One region of the Cellulomonas palmilytica genome, then DNA from elsewhere that is predicted to be linked to it. Evidence: riboswitches for the same ligand, from Rfam matches in the RefSeq annotation. Region 1 holds a riboswitch; each other region holds the start of a gene.
The links. Region 1 has a riboswitch for S-adenosylmethionine ahead of F1D97_RS00275 (NADPH-dependent FMN reductase). Riboswitches for the same ligand answer to the same signal wherever they lie in the genome.
Positions count from the first base shown of each region.

Region 2: another riboswitch for S-adenosylmethionine. It lies ahead of F1D97_RS10675 (hypothetical protein); the one in region 1 lies ahead of F1D97_RS00275 (NADPH-dependent FMN reductase).
Region 3: another riboswitch for S-adenosylmethionine. It lies ahead of F1D97_RS14245 (aminotransferase-like domain-containing protein); the one in region 1 lies ahead of F1D97_RS00275 (NADPH-dependent FMN reductase).
Region 4: another riboswitch for S-adenosylmethionine. It lies ahead of F1D97_RS04285 (methylenetetrahydrofolate reductase); the one in region 1 lies ahead of F1D97_RS00275 (NADPH-dependent FMN reductase).

Region 1 covers NZ_CP062221.1:38,133-43,870, reverse strand. The annotation lists gene F1D97_RS00285 (GNAT family N-acetyltransferase) at 1-80, shown strand, start outside; gene F1D97_RS00280 (flavin reductase family protein) at 184-756, opposite strand; gene F1D97_RS00275 (NADPH-dependent FMN reductase) at 753-1,346, opposite strand; SAM riboswitch class IV at 1,364-1,472, opposite strand; gene F1D97_RS00270 (hypothetical protein) at 1,553-2,494, opposite strand; gene F1D97_RS00265 (hypothetical protein) at 2,491-3,186, opposite strand; gene gdhA (NADP-specific glutamate dehydrogenase) at 3,432-4,766, shown strand; gene F1D97_RS00255 (glycoside hydrolase family 6 protein) at 4,901-5,738, shown strand, end outside.
Region 2 covers NZ_CP062221.1:2,344,052-2,349,789, forward strand. The annotation lists gene sufC (Fe-S cluster assembly ATPase SufC) at 1-700, shown strand, start outside; gene F1D97_RS10660 (SufS family cysteine desulfurase) at 783-2,069, shown strand; gene sufU (Fe-S cluster assembly sulfur transfer protein SufU) at 2,087-2,563, shown strand; gene F1D97_RS10670 (metal-sulfur cluster assembly factor) at 2,560-2,889, shown strand; SAM riboswitch class IV at 2,993-3,110, shown strand; gene F1D97_RS10675 (hypothetical protein) at 3,121-3,879, shown strand; gene F1D97_RS10680 (NYN domain-containing protein) at 3,960-4,895, opposite strand; gene ypfJ (KPN_02809 family neutral zinc metallopeptidase) at 4,978-5,738, opposite strand, start outside.
Region 3 covers NZ_CP062221.1:3,143,311-3,149,048, reverse strand. The annotation lists gene F1D97_RS14255 (NtaA/DmoA family FMN-dependent monooxygenase) at 1-785, opposite strand, end outside; gene F1D97_RS14250 (LLM class flavin-dependent oxidoreductase) at 811-2,025, opposite strand; gene F1D97_RS14245 (aminotransferase-like domain-containing protein) at 2,022-3,257, opposite strand; SAM riboswitch class IV at 3,280-3,394, opposite strand; gene F1D97_RS14240 (NtaA/DmoA family FMN-dependent monooxygenase) at 3,428-4,771, opposite strand; gene F1D97_RS14235 (NADPH-dependent oxidoreductase) at 5,030-5,738, shown strand, end outside.
Region 4 covers NZ_CP062221.1:890,568-896,305, reverse strand. The annotation lists gene hrpA (ATP-dependent RNA helicase HrpA) at 1-2,121, shown strand, start outside; gene F1D97_RS04295 (DNA-3-methyladenine glycosylase I) at 2,392-3,018, shown strand; gene F1D97_RS04290 (hypothetical protein) at 3,250-3,435, shown strand; SAM riboswitch class I at 3,680-3,776, shown strand; gene F1D97_RS04285 (methylenetetrahydrofolate reductase) at 3,816-4,787, shown strand; gene metE (5-methyltetrahydropteroyltriglutamate--homocysteine S-methyltransferase) at 4,848-5,738, shown strand, end outside.

The sequences.
Region 1 (5,738 bases):
ACGGCTTCTCGTCCATCGTCGGGTCCACGCGGATGTACCTGCTCGTCCCGGACGCGAAGGCCTCCCTCGGCCTCGCGTGACGGCCCTCTCGCAGCAGACCCGGCCTGCCCTGACGCACGCGTGGACCCCCGGACCGGTGCGGGCCGGGGGTCCCCGTGCGTGTGGCCAGGTGGGTGGCCGACGTCAGATCGCGGAGTGCTCGCCGATCCGGTGGTAGGTCCGGTCGTGGTAGACGAGCGGCGACGAGGCCTCGAGCCCGGTGCGGTGCGCCGTCTCGGGCTCGACCCGCGCGGACGACGAGATCGCCTCGACCGAGACGAGGTAGCTCGACCCGACCGGCGTGCGCTGCACGACGCGCCCGCGCACCCAGGACAGCGCGCCGTCGATCACGGGCTCACCCGTCTCGAGCGCGGTCCAGCCGCCGGCCGCGAACCGGTCGATGCCGCTCGTCGCGAACCGGGCGGACACGTCGTCCTGGTGGTCGGCGAGGAAGCTGAGCGCGAGCGTGGTCGCGCGCGAGACCGCGGGCCACGAGGACGACGACGACGCGAGCGAGAACGCGAGCAGCGGCGGCTCGGCGGACACCGAGATCACGGACGTCGCGGTGAACCCGACAGGTCGGCCGTCGGGGTCGCGCAGCGTCACGACGACGACGCCCGCGGGGTGCCCGCGGAACACGGCCTTGTACTCGTCGGGCGACAGGCGCGTCTCCGGCGCGGCCCCGGTGCGGGGGCGGGCGATGGGCTCGGCAGTCATCGGGCTGCCTCCGCGAGGTCGAGGTCCGCGGCCGACTGCCCGACCGGCTGCCCGACCGCGCGGCGCAGCGCGTCACCGCCGCGCGCGAGCCACGCGTCCACGGCGCGGTCGAGGCCGGCCGGGTCGGCCAGGTCGGCCTCGGTGACCGTGAGGGCGCGGGTCGGGACGACCGCGCCGAGCTCGACGAGTACCGGCCGCAGGTGCACCTCGCCGACGAGCGCGTGCGCCGGGTTGCCGGACACGACGAGCGGCACGACGACGACGCCCGCGAGCCCGTCGGGCCCGTACAGGTCGAGGAAGGACTTCAGGAGGCCCGTGTAGGAGGCCTTGTAGACCGGCGTCGCGATCACCGCGACGTCGGAGTCCGCCAGCGCGCCGAGCGCGGCGTCGACCCGGGGTCGCTGCCCGGCGAACAGCTCGCCGGCGACGGCGGCCAGGTCGACCGTGGTGGTGACCGTCCCGCCGACGTGGGCGGCGACGGCCTGGGCCGCGGTCCGGGCGGCCTGCAGGGTGCGCGATCCCTCGCGCGGGTTGCCCGCGACCACCACGACGGTGGGCTCGGGGCGGGATGCTGGTGCGTCGGTGCTCATGGTCCCTCGCAATCGTTCCGTCACGTTTGCCGGCCCGTGGGCCGACCAGGTCGTCCCCCGGAGCACCCCGCGCGTGACCGGGGTTGCCGACCAGCGAGCCGGGGCTTGGCGCTGGTTCTCGTGACCTGGGGAGGGGTATAGCAGCGCTCGCAGAAATGGATACTGGATCAGTCGGAAATCTCGTCAGATGGACGCCGGACAGGCCGTCAGGCCGGCCCGGGCGGCAGGTTGACGAACTGGAACTGCCACTGCGCGGGCCGGTCGCGCGGGACCATCACGGTCGTCGCGCCCGCGTCCCACGTCGACGGCACCAGGAACATCGCGTCGGGTCCCTGCACCAGCAGCCGCAGCCCGCGGTGCCGCCACCGCGGGGCACCCGAGCCGGCGCACTCCTCGTCGACGACCGGGCCCGCACCGGGGTCGTCGCGGGCGCACAGGTCCTCCACCCCGACCGCCGGGTTCGTCAGGCGCAGCGGCGTCGTGGTGTCCAGCACGACCAGCGGCAGCTCGTCGAGGTCCCGCGCGGTCCGCTGCGCGAACCCGATGCCCGCCCACCCGGCCGTCACCGACACGACCCACAGCACGGCCGCGACGACGAGCGCCCACAGCCCCGCAGCGACGCCCACCGGGCGCGACGGCACGTGCCGCAGCGCACCGGCCGTCAGCGCGGCTCCCACTGCGATCACCGACGCCGCGATCACCTGCAGCCACACCCAGTCCTGCAACCACGCGTACGCGAGCAGCAGCACCACACCGCCCGTGAGCACCGCGGCCCCCGCGCCGACCGCGAGCCGCGCACCCCGCGCCACGCGCTCGGCCCCGGCGGTCGTCGCCCGCAGCGCCCGCGCTCGCGCGTCCACGCGCGCGTTCAGCGACGCGACGCCGACGAACGCGGTGGTCAGCACCACGAGCGGCACCGCGAGCGAGCGCGGCGAGCGCATGACGATCTCGCGCGGCGAGAGCCCCACGGTGTCCACGTCGAGCCCGAAGTACCAGAGCTCGGAGCGCGTGAACACGTAGCCGTAGTAGAAGAGGAAGCCGGACACGAGCGTCACGGGCGCGACGAGCTGCGTGACGAGCGTGGCCCACGGCGGGAGCCCCCGGCGCGGCGGGGTGTCGGACGACGCTGAGGACGCCGGCGACGTCACGGCACGGCCTCCGGCTCCACGGTGGGTGTCGGCCCGGTCGGCGGGTCGACCGCGAACGAGGTCGGGGTCTCGACGGGGCGGTCGTCGTCCGGGACGACCGGCACGGGCCCCGCGGGTGCCGCCTCGGCCATCGCCGCCGCGGCCGAGCGGCACGCCTCCTCGCCGACGGCGGGCGTGCAGCGCAGCGCACCGGACGCCGACAGGTGCGCGGTCACGTCCACGGCCGCCGGGTCGACGGGCTCCAGCACGACGAGGCAGCTCGGCGACCCACCCGCGAGCGGACCCGCCGAGCACCGCGGCGCGTCGAGCCCCGGGCACGGTCGGACGCTCTCGCGCCACGTCGCGTCGAACGTGAGATCCACCACGAACTCCATGCCCTCGGCGAGCGGCTCCGCCTGCCACACGAGCAGCCCGCAGGACGCCTCGCCGTCGAAGTCGAGCTGCCCGACGAGCGGCGCCGCGGTCACGATCACGACGACGTCGTCGGGCGGGTCCTGCGTCGGCTCGCCGCCGCGCGTCGTCGTCGTCCCGCCCGTCGTCCCGCCCGTCGAGGAGGTGCCCGACGCGGACGCCGTCGCGGTGCCGACCTGCGGTCCCACCTGGTCAGGAGGCCCCGCGCAGCCCAGCACGACGAGCAGGAGCGCGACCGCCGCGGCGCACGCGACGGCGAGCCACCGGGCGCGTGCGCGCACCGTCTCCGGAGTACCCCCGAGCGCCCTCGTGGCCGCCCCGCTCGTCGTCGTGCGCATGGCTGCTCCCCGCCGTCGCGACCGCTGCCCACCTAGCAGGTGGCCGCCCCTCGACCGGGTGATACGAGGGCCGCCCACCGACCCTCGGGCGTCCACGGGTCGGGAGTCCTCCTCCCGAAACGCGGACGGTGGCTAGCCTGAGGCGTCCTCACATCCAGGCCACGCGGAGCAGAGCGGAGCCGAAAGACATGCAGGTGCAGCTGGAGCGCGCCCTCGAGCAGGTGCTCGCGCGCAACGCCGGGGAGCACGAGTTCCACCAAGCCCTTCACGAGGTGTTCGACAGCCTCGGGCCGGTTCTCGAGCGTCACCCCGAGTACGTCGACGCCGCCGTCCTCGAGCGGTTGTGCGAACCCGAGCGGCAGATCATCTTCCGCGTCCCGTGGGTCGACGACAACGGGACCGTGCAGATCAACCGCGGTTTCCGCGTCGAGTTCAACTCCGCTCTCGGCCCGTACAAGGGCGGCCTGCGGTTCCACCCGTCGGTGTACCTCGGCATCGTGAAGTTCCTGGGCTTCGAGCAGGTCTTCAAGAACGCCCTCACGGGCATGCCGATCGGCGGCGGCAAGGGCGGGTCGGACTTCGACCCGCGCGGCAAGTCCGACGGCGAGGTCATGCGCTTCTGCCAGTCGTTCATGACCGAGCTGTACCGCCACATCGGCGAGTACACCGACGTCCCGGCCGGTGACATCGGCGTGGGCGGCCGCGAGATCGGCTACCTGTTCGGCCAGTACAAGCGCATCACCAACCGCTACGAGTCGGGCGTGCTCACGGGCAAGGGCCTGACCTGGGGCGGCTCGCTCGTCCGCAAGGAGGCCACCGGCTACGGCACGGTGCTCTTCGCGGAGAGCATGCTCAACACGATCGGCGAGTCCTTCGACGGGCAGCGCGTGGTCGTCTCGGGCGCGGGCAACGTCGCGCTGTACGCGATCGAGAAGGCCCAGCAGCTCGGCGCGCACGTCGTCGCGTGCTCGGACTCCTCGGGCTACGTCCTCGACGAGAACGGCATCGACCTCGACCTGCTGCGTCAGGTGCGCGAGGTCGAGCGCGGGCGCGTCTCGGTGTACGCCGAGCGCCGCGGCGCGGTGTACGTCCCGGGCCGCCGCGTGTGGGAGGTCGGGGCGCAGGTCGCGCTGCCGTGCGCCACGCAGAACGAGCTCGACGAGGACGACGCGCGCGCGCTCGTCGAGTCGGGTCTCAAGGTCGTCGCCGAGGGCGCGAACATGCCCACGACGCCCAAGGCGATCGCGCTGCTGACCGACGCCGAGGTGCTGTACGCGCCCGGCAAGGCCGCGAACGCCGGCGGTGTCGCGACGTCCGCGCTCGAGATGCAGCAGAACGCGTCGCGCGACTCGTGGACGTTCGAGCACACCGAGGCCCGCCTCGCGACGATCATGCGCGACATCCACGACCGCTGCCTGACCACGGCCGACGAGTACGGCGTGCCGGGCTCGTACGTCGCGGGCGCCAACATCGCGGGCTTCGTGCGCGTCGCGGACGCGATGCTCGCGCTCGGCCTGGTCTGAGGACGGCGGCTCCGGCTCGCTGCTGGACGCGACGCCCCGGCCGCCTCACGCGAGGCGACCGGGGCGTCGCCGCGAACGGGTGAAACCCGCCGCCCCGGCTGCAGCACGCGTCCTGGGCGGCCGCTGTCGTGCTCATGGGTGAGCACCGCACGTCCCTGCGCCGCGTCGTCGCGACCGGTGCCGTGCTCTCGGTCCTCGCGCTCCTCGCCGCGTGCGACGGCTCCGCGACCGGCTCGGTCGCCACGCCGGCCGTCGCCGCTCCGGCGGACGGCACGCCGTCCGTGACGTCCTCGCCGACAACCGCTTCGCCGACCGGGTCGCCGACCTCCGTATCGCCGACCTCCACTGCGACGACCTCGGCGCAGCCCCCAGGCACGGGCGGGCTCCTGGTGCGGACCGACTCGCAGGCGGCGGTCGCCTGGAGCCAGGCCACGGGCGAGGACAAGGACCTGCTCGCGACGATCGCGCAGACCCCGCAGGCGCTGTGGGTGGGCGACTGGGTCGGCGCGGACGAGGCCCGCGACCAGGTCGCGCGGCTGACGTCCGCCGCGGCCGACTCGGGCACCACGGCGGTGCTCGTCGTGTACGCGATCCCGGGCCGGGACTGCGGGCTGCACTCCGCGGGCGGTGTCGCGGCCGACGCGTACGCGGCCTGGGTCGCGACCGTCGCGGACGGGATCGTCGGCCGTCCGGTCGTCGTGCTGGAGCCGGATGCGCTGCCCCAGCTCGGCGCGTGCGACGGGCAGGGCGACCGCGGCGCGCTCCTCGCGGGGGCCGCGCGCACGCTCGACGAGGCCGGCGCGCGGGTCTACCTCGACGCCGGCCACTCCGGCTGGCTCCCCGCGGGCGAGGTCGTCTCGCGGATCCGCGCGGTCGGCACCGCGCACCTCGCCGGGTTCGCGCTCAACACGTCGAACTACCAGGCCACGGCCGACGAGCGCGCGTACGGTGAGGCGATCGCGGCTCAGCTCG
Region 2 (5,738 bases), 1.5 Mb from region 1:
CAAGCCCATCCTGCGCGGTGTCGACCTGACCGTGAACAGCGGCGAGACGCACGCGATCATGGGCCCCAACGGCTCGGGCAAGTCGACGCTCGCGTACTCGCTCGCCGGGCACCCGAAGTACCAGATCACGAGCGGCACCGTGCTGCTCGACGGCGAGGACGTCCTGGAGATGTCCGTCGACGAGCGCGCCCGCGCCGGCATGTTCCTCGCGATGCAGTACCCGGTCGAGGTGCCGGGCGTGTCGGTGTCGAACTTCCTGCGCACGGCGAAGACCGCGATCGACGGCGAGGCGCCCGCGCTGCGCTCGTGGGTCAAGGACGTCAAGAACGCCATGGAGAACCTGCGCATGGACTCGACGTTCGCGGAGCGCTCCGTGAACGAGGGCTTCTCCGGCGGTGAGAAGAAGCGCCACGAGATCCTGCAGATGGAGCTCCTCAAGCCGCGCATCGCGATCCTCGACGAGACCGACTCCGGCCTCGACGTCGACGCGCTGCGCATCGTGTCCGAGGGCGTCAACCGCGTCCGCTCGACGAGCGACGTGGGCGTCCTGCTCATCACGCACTACACGCGCATCCTGCGCTACATCAAGCCCGACTTCGTGCACGTCTTCGTCGACGGCCGCATCGCGGAGGAGGGCGGCCCGGAGCTCGCCGAGCGCCTCGAGAACGAGGGCTACGACCGGTTCCTGGTCACCTCCTGACCCGTTGGTCGACCCATCCGTGCCGGGCGGCGGTGACGTCGTCCGGCACTCCACCCACCTGGCCACGTCGAGGGGATCCGCAGTGAGCACCACCCTGGAGGCCGCCGAGCTGGCGGCGGTGCGGGCCGACTTCCCGCTGCTCGAGCGCACGCTGCGCGACGGCCGGCGGCTGGTCTACCTGGACTCGGGCGCCACGTCGCAGAAGCCCGACGTGGTGCTCGACGCGGAGCAGGACTTCTACCTGCAGCGCAACGCCGCGGTGCACCGCGGCGCGCACCAGCTCGCCGAGGAGGCGACCGAGGCGTTCGAGGACGCACGGGCGCGCGTCGCGTCGTTCGTCGGGGTCTCGCCCGGCGAGCTCGTCTGGACGAGCAACGCGACCGCGGGCATCAACCTCGTCGCGTACGCGCTGTCGAACGCGACCGCGGGCCGCGGGGGAGCGGCGGCGCAGCGGTTCGCGCTGCGGCCCGGCGACGAGATCGTCGTGACCGAGGCCGAGCACCACGCGAACCTCGTGCCGTGGCAGGAGCTCGCGCTGCGCACGGGCGCGACGCTGCGCTGGATCGGCGTGGACGACGACGGGCGGCTGCGCACCGACGAGCTCGCGAGCGTCGTGACGGACCGCACGCGCGTCCTGGCGTTCACGCACGCGTCCAACGTGACCGGCGCGATCACCGACGTGCCCGCGTTCGTCTCCCGGGCCCGCGAGGTCGGCGCGCTCACCGTGCTCGACGCGTGCCAGTCGGTGCCGCACCTGCCGGTCGACCTGCACGAGCTCGGCGTCGACTTCGCCGCGTTCTCGGGCCACAAGATGCTCGCCCCCACGGGCGTCGGCGCGCTGTACGGGCGGCGCGAGCTGCTCGAGGCGCTCCCGCCCGTGACCACGGGCGGCTCGATGGTCGAGGTCGTCACCATGACGGAGACGACGTACGCGCCGCCGCCGCAGCGCTTCGAGGCCGGGACGCAGATGGTGTCGCAGGCCGTCGCGATGGGCGCGGCCGCGACCTACCTGTCCGACCTGGGCATGGAGGCCGTCGCGGCGCACGAGCACCACCTCGCGGGCCTCCTGCTCGACGCGGTGGCGTCCGTACCGGGCGTGCGGGTCGTCGGCCCGACCGACACGCGCGACCGCCTCGCGGCCGTGTCGTTCGTCGTGGACGGCGTGCACGCGCACGACGTCGGCCAGGTGCTCGACGACGCGGGCGTCGCGGTGCGCGTCGGGCACCACTGCGCGCAGCCCCTGCACCGCAGGTTCGGCGTGGCCGCCACGGCGCGCGCCACCGCCGCGGTGTACACGACCGACGAGGAGATCGCCGTGTTCCGGGAAGCACTCGCGGGGGTCCGCGCGTTCTTCGGACTGACGGACTGACGGCGGAGAGGTCGCACATGAGCAGCTCGATGGAGCAGCTGTACCAGCAGGTGATCCTGGACCACGCGAAGTTCCCGCACGGGCGGGGGCTGGGCGACGCGGTCTCGGGCGCCCACTCGGCGCAGTCGCACCAGGTGAACCCCACGTGCGGCGACGAGGTGACGCTGCAGGTCGACGTCGACGACTCCGGTGTGGTCCGCGGGCTGCGCTGGGAGGGCCAGGGGTGCTCGATCTCGCAGGCCTCGGTCTCCGTCCTGCACGACCTGGTCCTCGACCAGCCGCTCACGACCGTCGACACCCTCGCCGCGTCGTTCCGTGACCTCATGCAGTCCAAGGGCCAGGGGCTCGACGACGACGACGCCGAGGAGGCGCTCGGCGACGCCGCCGCCTTCACGGGCGTCGGCAAGTACTCCGCACGCGTGAAGTGCGCCCTGCTCGGCTGGGTCGCCCTGAACGACGCACTCATCAAGACCGGCTCCCGGGAGGACGCATGACCAGCCCCACCACGGGCTCCCCGACGACCGTCGCCGACGTCGAGGAGGCGATGCGCGACGTGATCGACCCCGAGCTCGGGATCAACGTCGTGGACCTCGGCCTCGTGTACGGCATCGCGCTCGAGCAGAACACCGCCGTCATCGACATGACGCTCACCTCGGCGGCCTGCCCGCTGACGGACGTCATCGAGGACCAGTCCGCGCAGGCGCTCGACGGCATCGTCGACGGCTTCCGCATCAACTGGGTGTGGATGCCGCCGTGGGGCCCGGAGAAGATCACGGACGACGGCCGCGAGCAGATGCGGGCGCTCGGCTTCAACATCTGACACACCTCGCGCACAGGCGGTGGACGGCGGACTCGTCGTCCACCGCATCCGTTCGTGTGACGCTCCTTGCTCGGGCGAGCCCGCCCGCGTTAGCGTCTCGGCAGGTCAAGAGTGACCAGCGACACGCCCTCCGCGTGCTGGTCCGGCAACCGCGCAACCTCGCGCACGGTGCCCCGGGGGAAGACCGGCCCGACGGCGACCGCCGCCGGGAAGTGCGAAGGGAGTACACCCATGTCCGAGACGTACCTGCGCGCCGACGGTCTCGTCGAGCTGCGCCCCGACCCCGCGACCCTCGCGCAGGCCGCGCGCACCGGGGTCACCGTCATCACCCGCGGGGAGCTGTGCACCGCGTGCCTCGTCGGCGACTGGGGACAGTCGCTGCTCAAGGTCACCAAGACGCTGTGCGACGACTGCACGTGGCTCGAGTCCGAGGTCGCGCGCCGTGCCGGGACCGCGCGGTCGCGTGCGGGCCGGCCGGCCGGCGGCGGGGTCCTGCAGGTCGCCGGGAGGACGGACCCGTACGACGAGGCGTGGGCGCCGGTCCGGGCCGCGTACGGGGTGCGCACGCGGCGGCTGGTCGAGGTGTTCGACCGGGCCGTGGCGCTCGGCGTCCCGCTCGTCGACATCGACACGGGCGACGGTGACGGGCGCACCGTCCGCGCCGTCGCGCGGGAGGACCTGCGCCGGCACGAGCTGCTGGACGAGTCCGCGCCGGTGCGGGTGCGCCGGTTCGCCGCGTGGCTGCGCGTCCTGGCTCCCGAGGACCACGCCGCGCGCGCGGACGTGCTCGCGGACGTCCGGGGGCTCGCCCGCGCCCTGTGCGCGCACCAGGACGAGGTCCGTGCGGCGCGGGCGCGGGCGGACCTGGAACGCGCCACGCGCGAGGCGGTCCAGGGGCTCACGGCGGTCGGGCGCGCCCCCGTCGCGCTGGGAGCGGCGGCGGGACGGGTGGTCCGCACGCGGCTGACTCGGTCCGGCTCCCGGGCATGAGGCGGCCGCCCCACACCTGACCCCAAGCGAGGGACGGCGGTGCGACCCTCTGCGGGCGCGCACCGCCGTCCCCGCCGCCGTCAGCGGTAGCTGGGGCGCAGGCGCACGCGCTGCTGGTGCTTCGAGGTCTCCTTGGCGATCTCGACGATGCTCGAGCGCGAGGCGATGAAGTCGCTGAACGACGTGAACCCCAGCGGGCGCTCGGCGAACGCCGGGTCGAGGCGCATCATCTGGCTCTTGACCTCGCCGTACGAGAGCCAGGGCTCGTCGTCCTTCTTCGCGTGGATGAGGCGCATGGCGCGCATGAGCAGCTGCGTGGCGCGGCGCTGCGCGGCGCGGTCGCCGTTCGGCGCGGGCTGCGCGGCGCGTTCGTCGGACGTGTCGGCCGCGGGGGAGGGCTCGGGTGCGGCGGTGGCCGGCTCGTCGGGCTCGTCGTCCTCGGGCGGTGCGCTCGTGTCGAGGATCGCGTCGTAGTCCGCGTACTCGTCGCACGCGGACATCAGGGAGCGGCTCGTCGAGCCCGCGACGCCCACGCCGATGACGGTGCGGCCGAGGCGCTTGGCGCGCTGCGCGAGCGCGATGTAGTCGGAGTCGCCCGCGATGATCACGACGTGCGTGAGGTCCTCGAGGCGGAACAGGTCCTCGATGACGTCGACCGCGAGCCGGATGTCCGCGCCGTTCTTCATGCGCGGGCCGACGGGGAACAGCTGCGTGAGGTCGACCGCGCGGTCGATGAGCTGCTGGTGGTAGCCGGCGTTCACGGGCTGCGACCAGTCGGCGTACGCGCGGCTGACGACGACGCGGCCGAACGACGACGCGTAGTCGATGATCGCGTCCACGTCGACCCGCGCGGCGCGCAGCCTCGTGGCGACCTCGCCGTCGCCGTCGGGTCGGTGGCGGCGCGCGTCGTCGGACTGGAACGCGCCGCGGCGGTGCACCTGGTCGTACCGGGAGATGACGATGTTGTCGAAGTCGATGTAGACGCCCACGCGGGCGGAGCTGTCGTCGGTGCTCATGCCCGGAGTCTGCCGGACGCGAGAGTCACAGGCGTGACAGATGGTGTCACACGCGGTGTCACAGGCCGCGTCACAGGCGGCGTCACAGGTCGGTGGCGGCGAAGGTGTCGCACGCCGCGAGGTCGCGCTGCTGGTAGCCGGTGGTGAACCAGCGCTGGCGCTGCTCGCTCGAGCCGTGCGTCCAGGAGTCGGGGTTCACGCCGCCGCCGGACTGCTGCTGGATGTGGTCGTCGCCGACGGCCTCGGCCGCGTCGATGGCCTGCGCGAGCTCGTCGGCGGTGATGGGCTTGAGGTAGGTGACGCCGGTGTCCGGGTCCTTCGTCGTCGCGGCGGTGCCCGCCCACATGCCCGCGTAGCAGTCGGCCTGCAGCTCGACACGCACGGAGTCCGACTCCGCGCCGGAACCGCGCCGGTCGGAGGAGTCGAACACGCCCGTGACGTTCTGGATGTGGTGGCCGTACTCGTGCGCGTACACGTACATCTCCGCCAGCGGGCCGCCCTGTGCGCCGAACTGGCTGGTCAGCAGGTCGAAGAAGCCGAGGTCGAGGTAGATGCTCTGGTCGCCGGGGCAGTAGAACGGCCCGGACGACGAGGACGCGTTCCCGCACGCGGTGCTCACGGCGGACGTGAACTCGACGGCCTCGGGGATGGTCGCGTCGGCCTTGCGGAGCGTGGGTGCCCAGTACGTGTCGAGCGAGTCGAGCGTCGCGGACAGGCGGCACGCGCGGTCGGTGTTCGCCTGCTCGGCGGTGCACGCGCCGATCGTGCCGTCGTCGCCGGGCTCGCCGCCTCCGCCGAGCAGTGCGCCCGGGTCGACGTTGCCGCCCGACAGCAGCGTGATCG
Region 3 (5,738 bases), 730 kb from region 1:
TCGGGGCGTCCCGCGGCCACCGTGCGGCGGCGGACGTCGTGCGCGAACGCGAGCGCGTCGGCGTGGTCCGTGCCGTGCGCCGAGAAGATCACCTCGGCGTGCGACGCCGCGAAGTCCCGGCCGGCGGGGGAGTCGCCGGCCTGGAACAGCACCGGGTGTCCCTGCGCGCTGCGCGGCACGGTGGGCGTCGCGACGAGCTCGACGGTCCGGCCCGCGTAGCGCACCTCGACGGGCGCGCCCTCGTCGTCGAACGCGTCCCACAGCGCCTGGGCCGCCTCGACGAACTCGGCCGCGCGCACGTACCGCAGCTCGTGGTCGAGCCACCCGCCGCGGCGGAAGTTCGCGCCCGTCCACGAGTTGTCGGTCGTGACGATGTTCCACGCGCCGCGGCCGCCCGACAGGACGTCGAGGCTCGCCAGGCGGCGCGCGAGGTCGGCCGGGTCGTTGTACGTGACGTTCTGCGTCGCGACGAGCCCGATGCGTCGGGTCACGGCGGCGAGCGCGGACAGCTGCGTGATCGCGTCGGGCCGACCCACGACGTCGAGGTCGTGCAGCAGGCCGTTCTGCTCGCGCAGGCGCAGGCCCTCACCGAGGAAGAACGCGTCGAACAGCCCGCGCTCGGCGGTCTGCGCGACCTCGCGGAACGTCTCGAAGTCGATCTGCGACCCGCTCGCCGGGTCGGACCAGATGGTGGTGTGGTTGACGCCCTGGAAGAACACGCCCAGGTGGACGTGCGCGTGGGGGCGGGGGTAGTCGGCCGACGAGGGGCCGGTGGCGGTGCTCACGGGAGTCTCCTGACGGACGGGCGCGTCACGCGCCGCGGGCGAACTGGTTGGCGGGGCGTGCCAGGCCGAGCGTGTCGCGCAGCGTCGCGCCGGGGCGCGGCGTCGGGACGGCGCGGGCGACGCGCAGCGCGGGCAGGACGTCGCGCACGAGCACGGCGAGGTCGACGTCCTGCACGGCGGGCAGCACGCGCACGCCGTCGACCACGCCGCGCAGCGTGAGCAGCAGCTCGACGAGCCCGGACGCGGAACCGCTCCAGCGAGCCGCCGAGGCCCACGCCGAACCGGGCAGCGGCGCCGTCGCGGCGTCGAGCTCGGCCGCACGAGCGGGTGCGCCCGCGTCGGCGGTGTCGAGCACGACCGCGAGGTCGAGCACGACGAGCGGCGCACCGTCCGCGCGGGCCTGCGCCGCGACGCGCGCGACCCACGAGTCGCCCGCGAGCGACGCGGCCGTCAGCCGCGCGTCGTCGTCGGCACCCGGCCCGACGAGCGCGACGTCGACCGCCGTACCCGGCAGCACGCCGGCGCGAGCGACCACGACCGGACGCCCCTGCGGGCCACGCGGGACGATGAGCGGCCCCACGACGCTGAACGGCGCGCGCACGCCGTCCGGCACGTCGCGCGTCGCGGGGCTCGCGGTCGCGCCCGAGCCGCCCGACGTCACGTCGACCTTGTGCAGGCGCTCACGGTCGACGAAGCGCCCCGTCGCGGTGTCCCGGACGACCGCGTCGTCCTCCCACGAGTCCCACAACGCCGCGAGCGTGCGCGCGACGTCGGCGGTCTCGTCGCGCAGGTCGTCGCCGGCGGCGACGGGACGGTCGAGCGCCGCCCGCGCCCCGGGCACGTCGCCCGAGCCGACGAGCCAGCCCGCCCGGCCACGGCTCGCGTGGTCGAGCGACGCGAGCTGGCTCGCGACGTGGAACGGCTCGGTCACGCCCGGGTGCACGAGCGGCACGAGGCCGATGCGTGACGTCACGGGCGCGACGAACGCGGCGCGCGTCACGGCGTCGACGCGCAGCGCGGGACCCGCCGGGGCGGGCGTCAGGCTGTCGTCGAACGTCACGAACGTGACGCCGGCGTCCTGCGCGGCGGCCACGGCACGGCGCAGGCGCTCCGGCCCGACGTCGTCGGACCCCGCCGTGTCGCTCCAGGCGGTGCGCGTCAGGGGCGGCGTGTCGACGAGGTGCGCGCCCGGGTGGGCGCCGCGGCCGTCCAGCTCGACCGCGAGGTGCAGCGCGCTCATCGGTCGGTCCCCGCGGCGACGGCGTCGACCGCGTCGCCGAACCGCGCGACGAACTCGCGCAGCGTCGCGACGTCGCGGTCGCCGTACGCCAGGCGCACGCGGTCGGTGAACTCAGGGCGACCGCTCGAGGAGAAGAAGTCGCCCCGCTGGTACGTGGCACCGCGCTCGGCGGACGCCTCCGCGAGCCGCGCCGGGTCCAGGCCCGGCAGCGTGATCCGCGGCCACAGGAAGAACCCGCCCTCGGGGTCCTCGACCTCCACGAGCTCGCCGAGCCGCTCGCGCAGCGCACCGGCGAGGACGTCGGCGCGCTCGCGGTACAGCGCACGGGCGCGCTCGAGCGTGCGGTCGAACCACGTGTCGTCGTGCGTCAGCAGGTCGATCACGAGGCGCTGCTCGAGCGTCGACGTGTGCGAGTCCTGCCGGTTGCGCACGCGCACGAACGCCTCGACCAGCTCGGGCGCCGCGACCACCCAGCCGAGCCGCAGGCCGGGCCCGAGCGTCTTGGAGAACGTGTTGACGTGCACCACGCGGTCGGACTCGGACAGCACGCGCTGGTCGGCGTCCGTGCCGCGGAACCGCAGCTCGCGGTACGGGTTGTCCGCGAGCACGACGAACCCGTACCGCTCGGCGAGCTCGACGAGCCGCACGCGCTGCTCGCTCGGCAGCGTGCCCTGGCTCGGGTTGTGGAAGTCCGGCACGGTGTAGACCGCCGCCGGACGACCGCCGCCGCGCAGGTGGTGCTCGAGCTCGTCGACGTCGAGCCCGTGCGGGCCGACCGAGATCGGCACGGCGCGGCCGGCGGACAGCTCGAGCGCGCGCAGGAACAGCGGGAACACGGGGTTGTCGACGGCGACGGGCGCGCCGCGCTCGATGAGCGCGAGGACCGACAGCGACAGGCCGTGGAACCCGCCGTTCGTGACGATCACGCGCTCGGGTGCGACACCCTCGCGCGCGGCGATCCAGGCGCGGAGCTCGTCGAGACCCGCGGACTGCGAGTACTGGAACGCGCCCGCGCCCGCGCGCTCGTCGGACAGCACGCGCTGCGCGGACGCGAGGAGCTCGCTCACGGGCAGCGCGGAGTCGTCGGGGATGCCGCCCAGCAGCTCGATGTCGCCGGGGCGACGACGGCGCAGGCTCGCGTCGCCGAACCCGCGGGGACGGCTCAACGCGGCGGTGAACGTGGTGAGGGACGCGCCGACCGAGGTCGCGGCCGGGTCGAGGACTGTCGTCATGGCGTCGTGGCGCCTTCCTGGGGGACATCGGTTGCGCGCCCGCTGGTGCGGGTGCGCCAGGTCGTGCTCGGGAGCACCCCACCGGTGTCTGGGGGTTGCTGTTCCGCCTGCCGAGCCAGACGGCGGAACTCGGGACCGGCCGCAGAAGTTAGGTGGCGGGCAGGCCCGGGTCAACGGTTGAGGGCGGTCGTCTCACGGGCTGCCCCCGTCGGTGCGCCGACCCCGAGCCGGTCGCGCAGCGTCCCGCCGTGCGGGCGGTCCGGCCGCACGCCCGCGGCGCGCAGCAGCGGCACGACGTCGCGCGTGAACCGTCGCAGGCCCGCGGGCATCACGGCCGGTCCGACGACGAACCCGTCGGCGGCGTCCGCCTCGAACCAGGCGAGCAGCTCGTCGGCGACGTCCTGCGGGCTCCCGACGACGAGCAGGTGGCCGCGCGTGGCCTCCGCGACGCGCGCGAGCTCCCTGACCGTCAGGCGCTCGCGGACCGCGCGCTCGTGCAGCTGGCGCGCCCGGCTGCGGTGCCCCTCGGTCTGCGCCGGTGCGGCGTCGAGCAGCGCGTCCGCGGGCAGCGCGGAGGTGTCCCACCCCAGCAGCGCGGACAGCCGGCGGCGCGCACGCTCGTCGTCGATCGCCTCGTCGAGCCGCGCGCGCACCTCGCGGGCCTGCGCGCGCGTCGATGCGACGATCGCGACGACGCCCGGCATGACGAGCACGCCGTCCGGGTCGCGTCCCGCGTCCGCGACGCGGTGTTTGACCTCGCGGTAGAACTTCCGCGCGTCGGGCAGGTGGTCCTGGCTCGTGAACACGACGTCCGCGTGGTCGGCCGCCAGCGCGCGCCCCGCCTCGGACGCGCCCGCCTGGAACAGCACGGGGCGGCCCTGCGGCGAACGCGACGACGGCAGCACCGTGCGGACGTCGAACGACGGGCCGGCGTGCTCGACGCGGCGCACGCGCGCGGGGTCGACGTACCGGCCGGCGCGCCGGTCGCGGACGACGGCGTCTCGCTCCCACGCGTCCCACAGCGCGCACGCGACCTCGAGCGCCTCACGGGCGCGGGCGTACCGGTCCGCGTGCGGCGGCAGCGGCTCGCCGCCCGCCGCGGCGGACGCGAGCGCCTGGAACGACGTCACGACGTTCCAGCCGGCCCGGCCCTCGGACAGGTGGTCGAGGCTCGCGAGCCGTCGGGCCAGGTGGTACGGGTCCTCGAACGTCGTCGAGAAGCTCCCGACGAGCCCGATGTCCCGCGTCGTCGCGGCGAGCGCGGCCAGCAGCGCCGTCGGCTCGAGGCGCGGGACGAGGTCGGCGCGCACCTCGTGCGGGCGCTGCGGGTCGGCCTGCTCACCGAGCACGTCGGTGACGAGCAGGAAGTCGAGCCCCGCGTCCTGCGCCGCGCGCGCCGCGGCGACGTGCTGCGCGAGCGACTCGCTGTCGGTCGCCTGCGTGCTCACGCGCCACGCACCCGCGTGCTGGCCCGTCACGGTGTGGTACGTGCCCAGTCGCATCCAGCGCTCCACCGCGGCCCCCTTCGTCGTCGGTGCCCGGAAGTGTGCGGCGCGGCCGGCACGCCGGCACGGCTCCCACCGGACTTCCCGTCATGTGAGACGCGACGGCCCGGTCGTTGACCCACCTCCCGGGACGGACGAACCTCGCGCCCCACGAGCCCCGCCGTCTGTCCCGGCAGGCGGGGCGGGCGGCCGCGACGAGAGCGGCTCGCGCCCGGGTCGATCCGCAGCAGCGCCCGCACCCGCGGGCGGCGGGAGAAGGAGCGCACCGTGTCCGTCGACGTCGTCGTGGAACAGCCCACCGCCCAGCCCGCACCCGACGACGCCGCACCCCTCGACGAGCTGCGGCACGCGCGGTACGGCGGCGCCGCGGCGCCGCACGGCCCGCTCGTCGACTCCGCGGTCGTGCGCCGACAGCTCGCGCACCGCTCCGTGCGCCGGTACCTGCCCGACGACGTGCCCGACGAGGTCGTCGCGACGCTCGTCGCCGCGGCGCAGTCCGCCGCGACCAGCTCGAACCTGCAGCTGTGGAGCGTCGTCGCGGTCCGTGACCCGCAGCGCCGGGCCCGGCTCGCGCACCTCGCGGGCGACCAGGAGCACGTCGTCCAGGCGCCCGTGCTGCTCGTGTGGCTCGTCGACCTGGGGCGCGCGCACGTCGTCGCCGACCGGCACGGCGCGCCCACCGAGGCGGCCGAGTTCCTCGAGTCGACCGTCGTCGGGTTCGTCGACGCCGCGCTCGCGGCCCAGAACGCGACCCTCGCCGCGGAGTCGCTCGGCCTCGGCACCGTGTACATCGGCGCGCTGCGCAACCGGCCCGAGGACGTGGCCGAGGTGCTCGGGCTGCCCGCGCACGTGTTCCCGGCGTTCGGGCTCGTCGTCGGGCACCCCGACCCGAGCGAGCAGGCGGGCGTCAAGCCGCGGCTCCCGCAGGAGGCCGTGCTGCACCACGAGACGTACGACCTGGCGCACCAGCTCGACG
Region 4 (5,738 bases), 850 kb from region 1:
CCGCCGGCGTGGGTCATGGCCGCCGAGCTCGTCGAGACGTCGCGGCTGTGGGCGCGCGACGCGGCCCGCATCGACCCGGCATGGGCCGAGGAGCTCGGTGCGCACCTGGTCAAGCGCACGTACTCCGACCCGGCGTGGTCCACCAAGCAGGGCGCCGCGACGTGCACCGAGCGCGTGCTGCTGTACGGCCTGCCCGTGGTGGCCGGGCGGCGCGTGCTGTACGCGAAGGTCGACCCGGAGGCCGCGCGCGAGCTGTTCCTGCGGCACGCGCTCGTGCAGGGCGAGTGGACCACGCACCACCAGTTCTTCCACGAGAACCGCCGCCTGCTCGCCGAGGCGTCCGAGCTCGCGGCACGCGCCCGCCGCGCGGACCTGCTGGCCGACGAGGACGCGCTGTTCGACTTCTACGACGAGCGTGTCCCCGCGGACGTCGTCTCCGCACGGCACTTCGACCAGTGGTGGAAGTCCGCGCGGCGCCGCGACCCCGACCTGCTGACGTACTCGCGCGAGCTGCTCGTCTCGTCCGACGCGGACGCGATCGACGAGTCGTCGTTCCCGTCGCGCTGGCCGCAGGGCGACCTGTCGCTCCCGCTGACGTACCAGTTCGAGCCGGGCACCGAGGCGGACGGCGTCACCGTGCACATCCCGCTCCCCCAGCTGCCGCGGCTCACGCCCGACGGGTTCGGCTGGATGGTGCCGGGGCTGCTCGACGAGCTCGTCGTCGCGACCATCCGCGCGCTGCCCAAGCCCGTGCGCGTGCAGCTCGTCCCCGCGCCCGACGTGGGCCGCGCCGTGGCCGCGTGGCTGCGGTCGAACACCGCGTCCTGGGCGGACACCGTGCGCGCCGGTGACGCCGCGCCCTCGTTCCACGACGCGTTCCGCTCCGCGGTGCGCGCCGTGCGGGACATGGACGTGCCCGCCGACGCGTTCGACGACGACCGCCTGCCCGCGCACCTGCGCATGACGTTCCGCGTCGTGGGCGACCGCGGCGGCGTGGTCGACGAGGGCAAGGACCTCGCGGCTCTGCAGCACCGGCTCGCGGACCGCGCGCAGGACGCCGTCGACACCGCCGTGAAGGCGGCGCTGCGGCAGGCGATGCGCGAGGCGGGCCTCGCGGCCGACGAGCCCGCACGGCCCGGTCCGCGAGCGCGTCAGGACCGGCGCGGTGCCCGCTCCCCGGGCGGGTCGTCGGACGCGCGCTCGTCGGGGCAGGCCGCGACCGAACCCGCCGAGTCCGTGACGCGAGGGGGCCTCACGGCCTGGCCCGACGACCTCACGCTCCCGGAGGTCGTCGAGGTCCGCTCGGGTGCGACCGTCGTGCGCGCCTACCCGACGCTCGTCGACGCACGCACGAGCGTCTCGGTGCGCACCCTCGCCGACGCGTCCGCGCGCCCCGCCGCCGCGCGCGCCGGCCTGCGCCGGTTGCTGCTGCTCGACGTCGGGCTCGCCCCGGCCCGCGTGACCTCCCGCTGGACGGGCGCGCAGGCGCTCGCGCTCGCCGCCAACCCGTACCCGAGCCGCGAGGCGCTCGTCGAGGACGTGCAGCTCGCCGCGGTCGACGCGCTCGTCGACGAGCACCTGCGCACCCGCCCCGCGGACGCGGGCCGCACCCCCGCCGACGTCCGCACGCCCGAGGACTACGCCGCGCTGCGCGCGTACCTGCGCGACCGGCTCGAGGACCGGGTGCACGCGCTCGTCGGGGTACTGGTGCAGGTGCTCACCGCGTGGCGCGAGCTGGAGGTCGAGCTCAAGGGGACGTCCAGCCTCGCGCTGCTGGCCACCGCGTCCGACGTGCGCGAGCAGTCGGCGCGCCTGGTGCACGCGGGCTTCGTCGTCGAGACCGGCGCGGAGCGGCTGGTGCACCTGGTGCGGTACCTGCGCGCGGCGCGGCACCGGCTGGCCAAGGCCGCCGAGAACCCGGCGCGCGACGCGGACCTGGCCTGGCAGGTGCACGACCTGGAGAACGCGCTCGCGGCGGCCCCCGGCGCGGACCCGGCGCAGGTCGCGGCCGTGCGGTGGCAGCTCGAGGAGCTGCGCGTGAGCCTGTTCGCCCAGCAGCTCGGCACGCCCACCCCGGTCTCGGCCCAGCGCATCCGCAAGACCCTCGCCACCCTGACCTGACGCCCCGCCCCCGCGAGCCGGCTCCCCTCGTCGAGACCGTGGTTGCTCCGGCTCTCGGCGGCCGGAGCCGGAGGAAGGACGGGCTCGTCGGGCTCGCATCGTCGAGACCGTGGTTGCTCCGGCTTCGGGCCGGGGGTCTCGGCGCGGGACTGCTGCTGGGCAGGAACGCGGCGGTCGCGCGCGCGCGTCGGCCCAGGCTGACGCCTCGTCGTCCACAGGTCGACGCCGCGGGACTCCCGCATGTCGGCGCGGCACGGCAGACTCCCCCGCATGGACGACACCGCGACGGTCGACAGCACGGTCGACGCCCCTGCGGGCCCCGCCGACCCGACAGCCGGCCCTGTGACCGGGCGGTGCTTCGGGGACGGGGACCCGCTCTACGAGCGCTACCACGACGAAGAGTGGGGCGTGGCGGTGCACGGGGAGGAGGCGCTGTTCGAGCGGATCGCGCTCGAGGGCTTCCAGTCGGGGCTCGCGTGGATCACGGTGCTGCGCAAGCGCGAGTCGTTCCGGGCGGCGTTCGCGGGGTTCGACCCGCAGGTCGTCGCGGGGTACGACGAGCACGACGTGGAGCGGCTGCTCGCGGACGCGGGGATCGTGCGCAACCGGCAGAAGATCGAGGCGACGATCGCCAACGCGCGCGCCCTGCTCGCGCTGCACGAGTCGGGCCGCACGCTCGACGCGCTGCTCTGGTCGTTCGCGCCGGACCGCACGCAGCACGTGCGCCCCGCGTCCTGGGCGGACGTCCCCGCCGTGACCCCGGAGTCGCGCGCGCTGGCGCGCGAGCTGAAGTCGCTGGGGTTCCGGTTCGTCGGGCCGACCACCGCGTACGCGGCGATGCAGGCGTGCGGGCTCGTCGACGACCACCTGGCGACCTGCCCGTCCGCCCGCGGGTGAAGTGTCCGAACGGCGGCGCTGACGCGGGTGGGCCGCGTGTGGCGTTCGGGTGACGGTCCGGGCGGACGGAGTCGCAGGTCAGCGCGTGCTCGTCGGCCGGTGTCACGCGATTGCCCGCGGCGTCCGTCCGTCGAGGTGCCGCCCGCACGGATGACCCCCGTGCGTGCTCCCCTCGGGTGATCCGCCCGTCGGGGCTTCGCCTGATCGTGCGCGGCGATTACAGTTCCGCGCATGACCGAGATGCCCGACCCCGAAGGCGGCCTGGACGCCGTCCGCGGCGCGCGGGACGCCCTGGGCGGGTCGGTCCCGCCGGACGCGCAGGTCCTGCAGGCGGTCGAGGCCGGTCTGCTGTCGACGGTGACGGGGACCCCGCCGTGGGGCGAGATCCCGCACCAGCGGCCTCGCCCCCTCGCCTGACCTGCACTCCCCCGACCGCTCCGGCGAGCCGTGACCGGACTCCGGCCGGTGCCGTGGCGGCCCTGTCCCGGGACCCGCGGCGGCCGCACCGTCCCGCGCGAGTCCCGCGCCCGTCCCGCGGCCCTCCGCCGCCGCGACCCCGTCTGATCTGCGGCTCGTCGTCCGGCCGTCCGCTGGACGATCCGACCGTCTCGGTAAGTGAGAAGTCGTGGTCAGCATGTGGGCTCCCGGCCTACGATCACGCCAACCATCCAGAGCGGCCGAGAGACCTGGCTCGTCGACGCCGCAGCAACCCCCCTCCGCGACGAGGGTGTGGGTGCTTCCGCCAGGACCGATGGAGTCGACATGTCGCAGACCCTGTGTCTGAACGGACCGCTGGCGTGAGCGCGGCAACCGTGAACCCGCCCGCGGCGCACGTGGCGCCCGAGCCGCGCCCGCTGGGCACGCTCGACCGCCCGACGCTCTCGTTCGAGTTCTTCCCGCCCCGCAACCCGCAGGCCGCGCCCCGGCTGTGGGAGACGGTCCGTCAGCTGGAGTCGCTGCACCCGGACTTCGTCTCGGTGACGTACGGCGCGTCGGGCAAGACGCGCGAGACGTCGCGCGCGTTCGTGTCCCGCCTGCTGCGCGAGACGTCGCTGTCCCCCATCGCGCACCTCACGTGCGTGGGGACGAGCCGCGACGAGATCACGACGATCGTCGAGGAGTTCCTCGACGAGGGCGTGCGCTCGTTCCTCGCGCTGCGCGGCGACCCGCCCGCGGGGCAGACCGACTGGCAGGCGCACCCCGAGGGCCTGGAGACGGCGAGCGAGCTCGTCGGGCTCCTGCGGGACATCGAGTCGCGCCGCTGCGGCGCGAGCCCCGCGCAGGCCGTGCGCGCTCGCGTGCGTCCGCTGTCGGTCGCGGTCGCGGCGTTCCCGCGCGGCAACGCGGCCACCGGCGGCACGCGCGCGCAGGACGTCGCCTCCCTGCTGGCCAAGCAGCAGGCGGGCGCGGACTTCGCGATCACGCAGGTGTTCTACGACGCCGAGGCGTACCTGGGCCTGGTGGCCGAGGCACGTGACGCGGGCGTCGTGATCCCGATCATCCCCGGGATCATCCCGCTCACCGACCCGGCCCGGCTGCTGCGCACGCAGGAGCTCACGGGTGTCCCGGTGCCGCGGGACCTGCTGGACGCGCTGGGCGCGGCGGACGACCCGCTGGCGCGGCACCGCATCGGCACGCGCGCGGGCGTCGACCTCGTCAAGGGCATCCTCGACGGCGGCGCGCCCGGCGTGCACGTCTACACCTACAACAAGCACGAGGCCGCGCTCGACCTGCTCGAGGGCGCGCAGCTGGACGGCAAGGCCCGCTGAGGCCGCACCCCTCGTCGTCCCCCCGAACCCCGCACCACCACGAGACGAAGGCTGGACCCCATGAGCGAGACCCCGCAGTTCCCGACCGGCTCCGTGCTGGGCTACCCGCGCATCGGGCCGCGCCGCGAGCTCAAGAAGGCCATCGAGGCCTTCTGGGCCGGGAGGTCCACGGCCGACGAGGTCGAGGCGACCGCCGCGGCGCTGCGCAAGCGCACGCGTGACCGGCTCGTCGAGCTCGGCCTGCCGACGGACGTCCCGGCGATCCCGAGCGCGTTCTCGTTCTACGACCAGGTGCTCGACGCGACCGCGGTCGTCGGCGCGATCCCGGCCCGGTTCGCGGACCTCGTCGGCGAGGACGGCACGCTCGACCTCGCGGGCTACTCGACGGTCGCGCGCGGCCGCGGCGACGACCTGCCGCTCGAGATGACCAAGTGGTTCGACACGAACTACCACTACCTGGTCCCGGAGATCGGCCCCGAGACGACGTTCTCGTACGTGGGCACGCGCCCGGTCGCGGAGTTCGTCGAGGCGCTCGCCGACGGCGTGCTGACCCGCCCGGTCGTCGTCGGCCCCGTGACGTACCTGGCGCTCGCGAAGGCGACCGAGGGCTCGCCCGCGGACTTCTCCCCGATCGACCGCCTGCACGACCTGCTGCCGGTGTACGCGGACCTGCTGCGCGACCTCGCGGCCGCGGGCGCGACGTGGGTGCAGCTCGACGAGCCGGCGCTCGTCTCGGAGAGCATCGACGTGCCCGTCGAGCGGCTGCTCGCGGCGACCGCGGACGCCTACCGCGTGCTGTCGACCGAGCTCGCGCGCCCGCAGCGCCCCGCGCTGTTCGTCGCCGCCCCGTACGGGGACCTGGGCGCGGCGCTGCCGGTGCTCGCGGCGAGCGACGTCGAGGCGATCGGCCTGGACCTGGTCAAGGGCTCCGCGCCCACCGAGGCGGTCGCG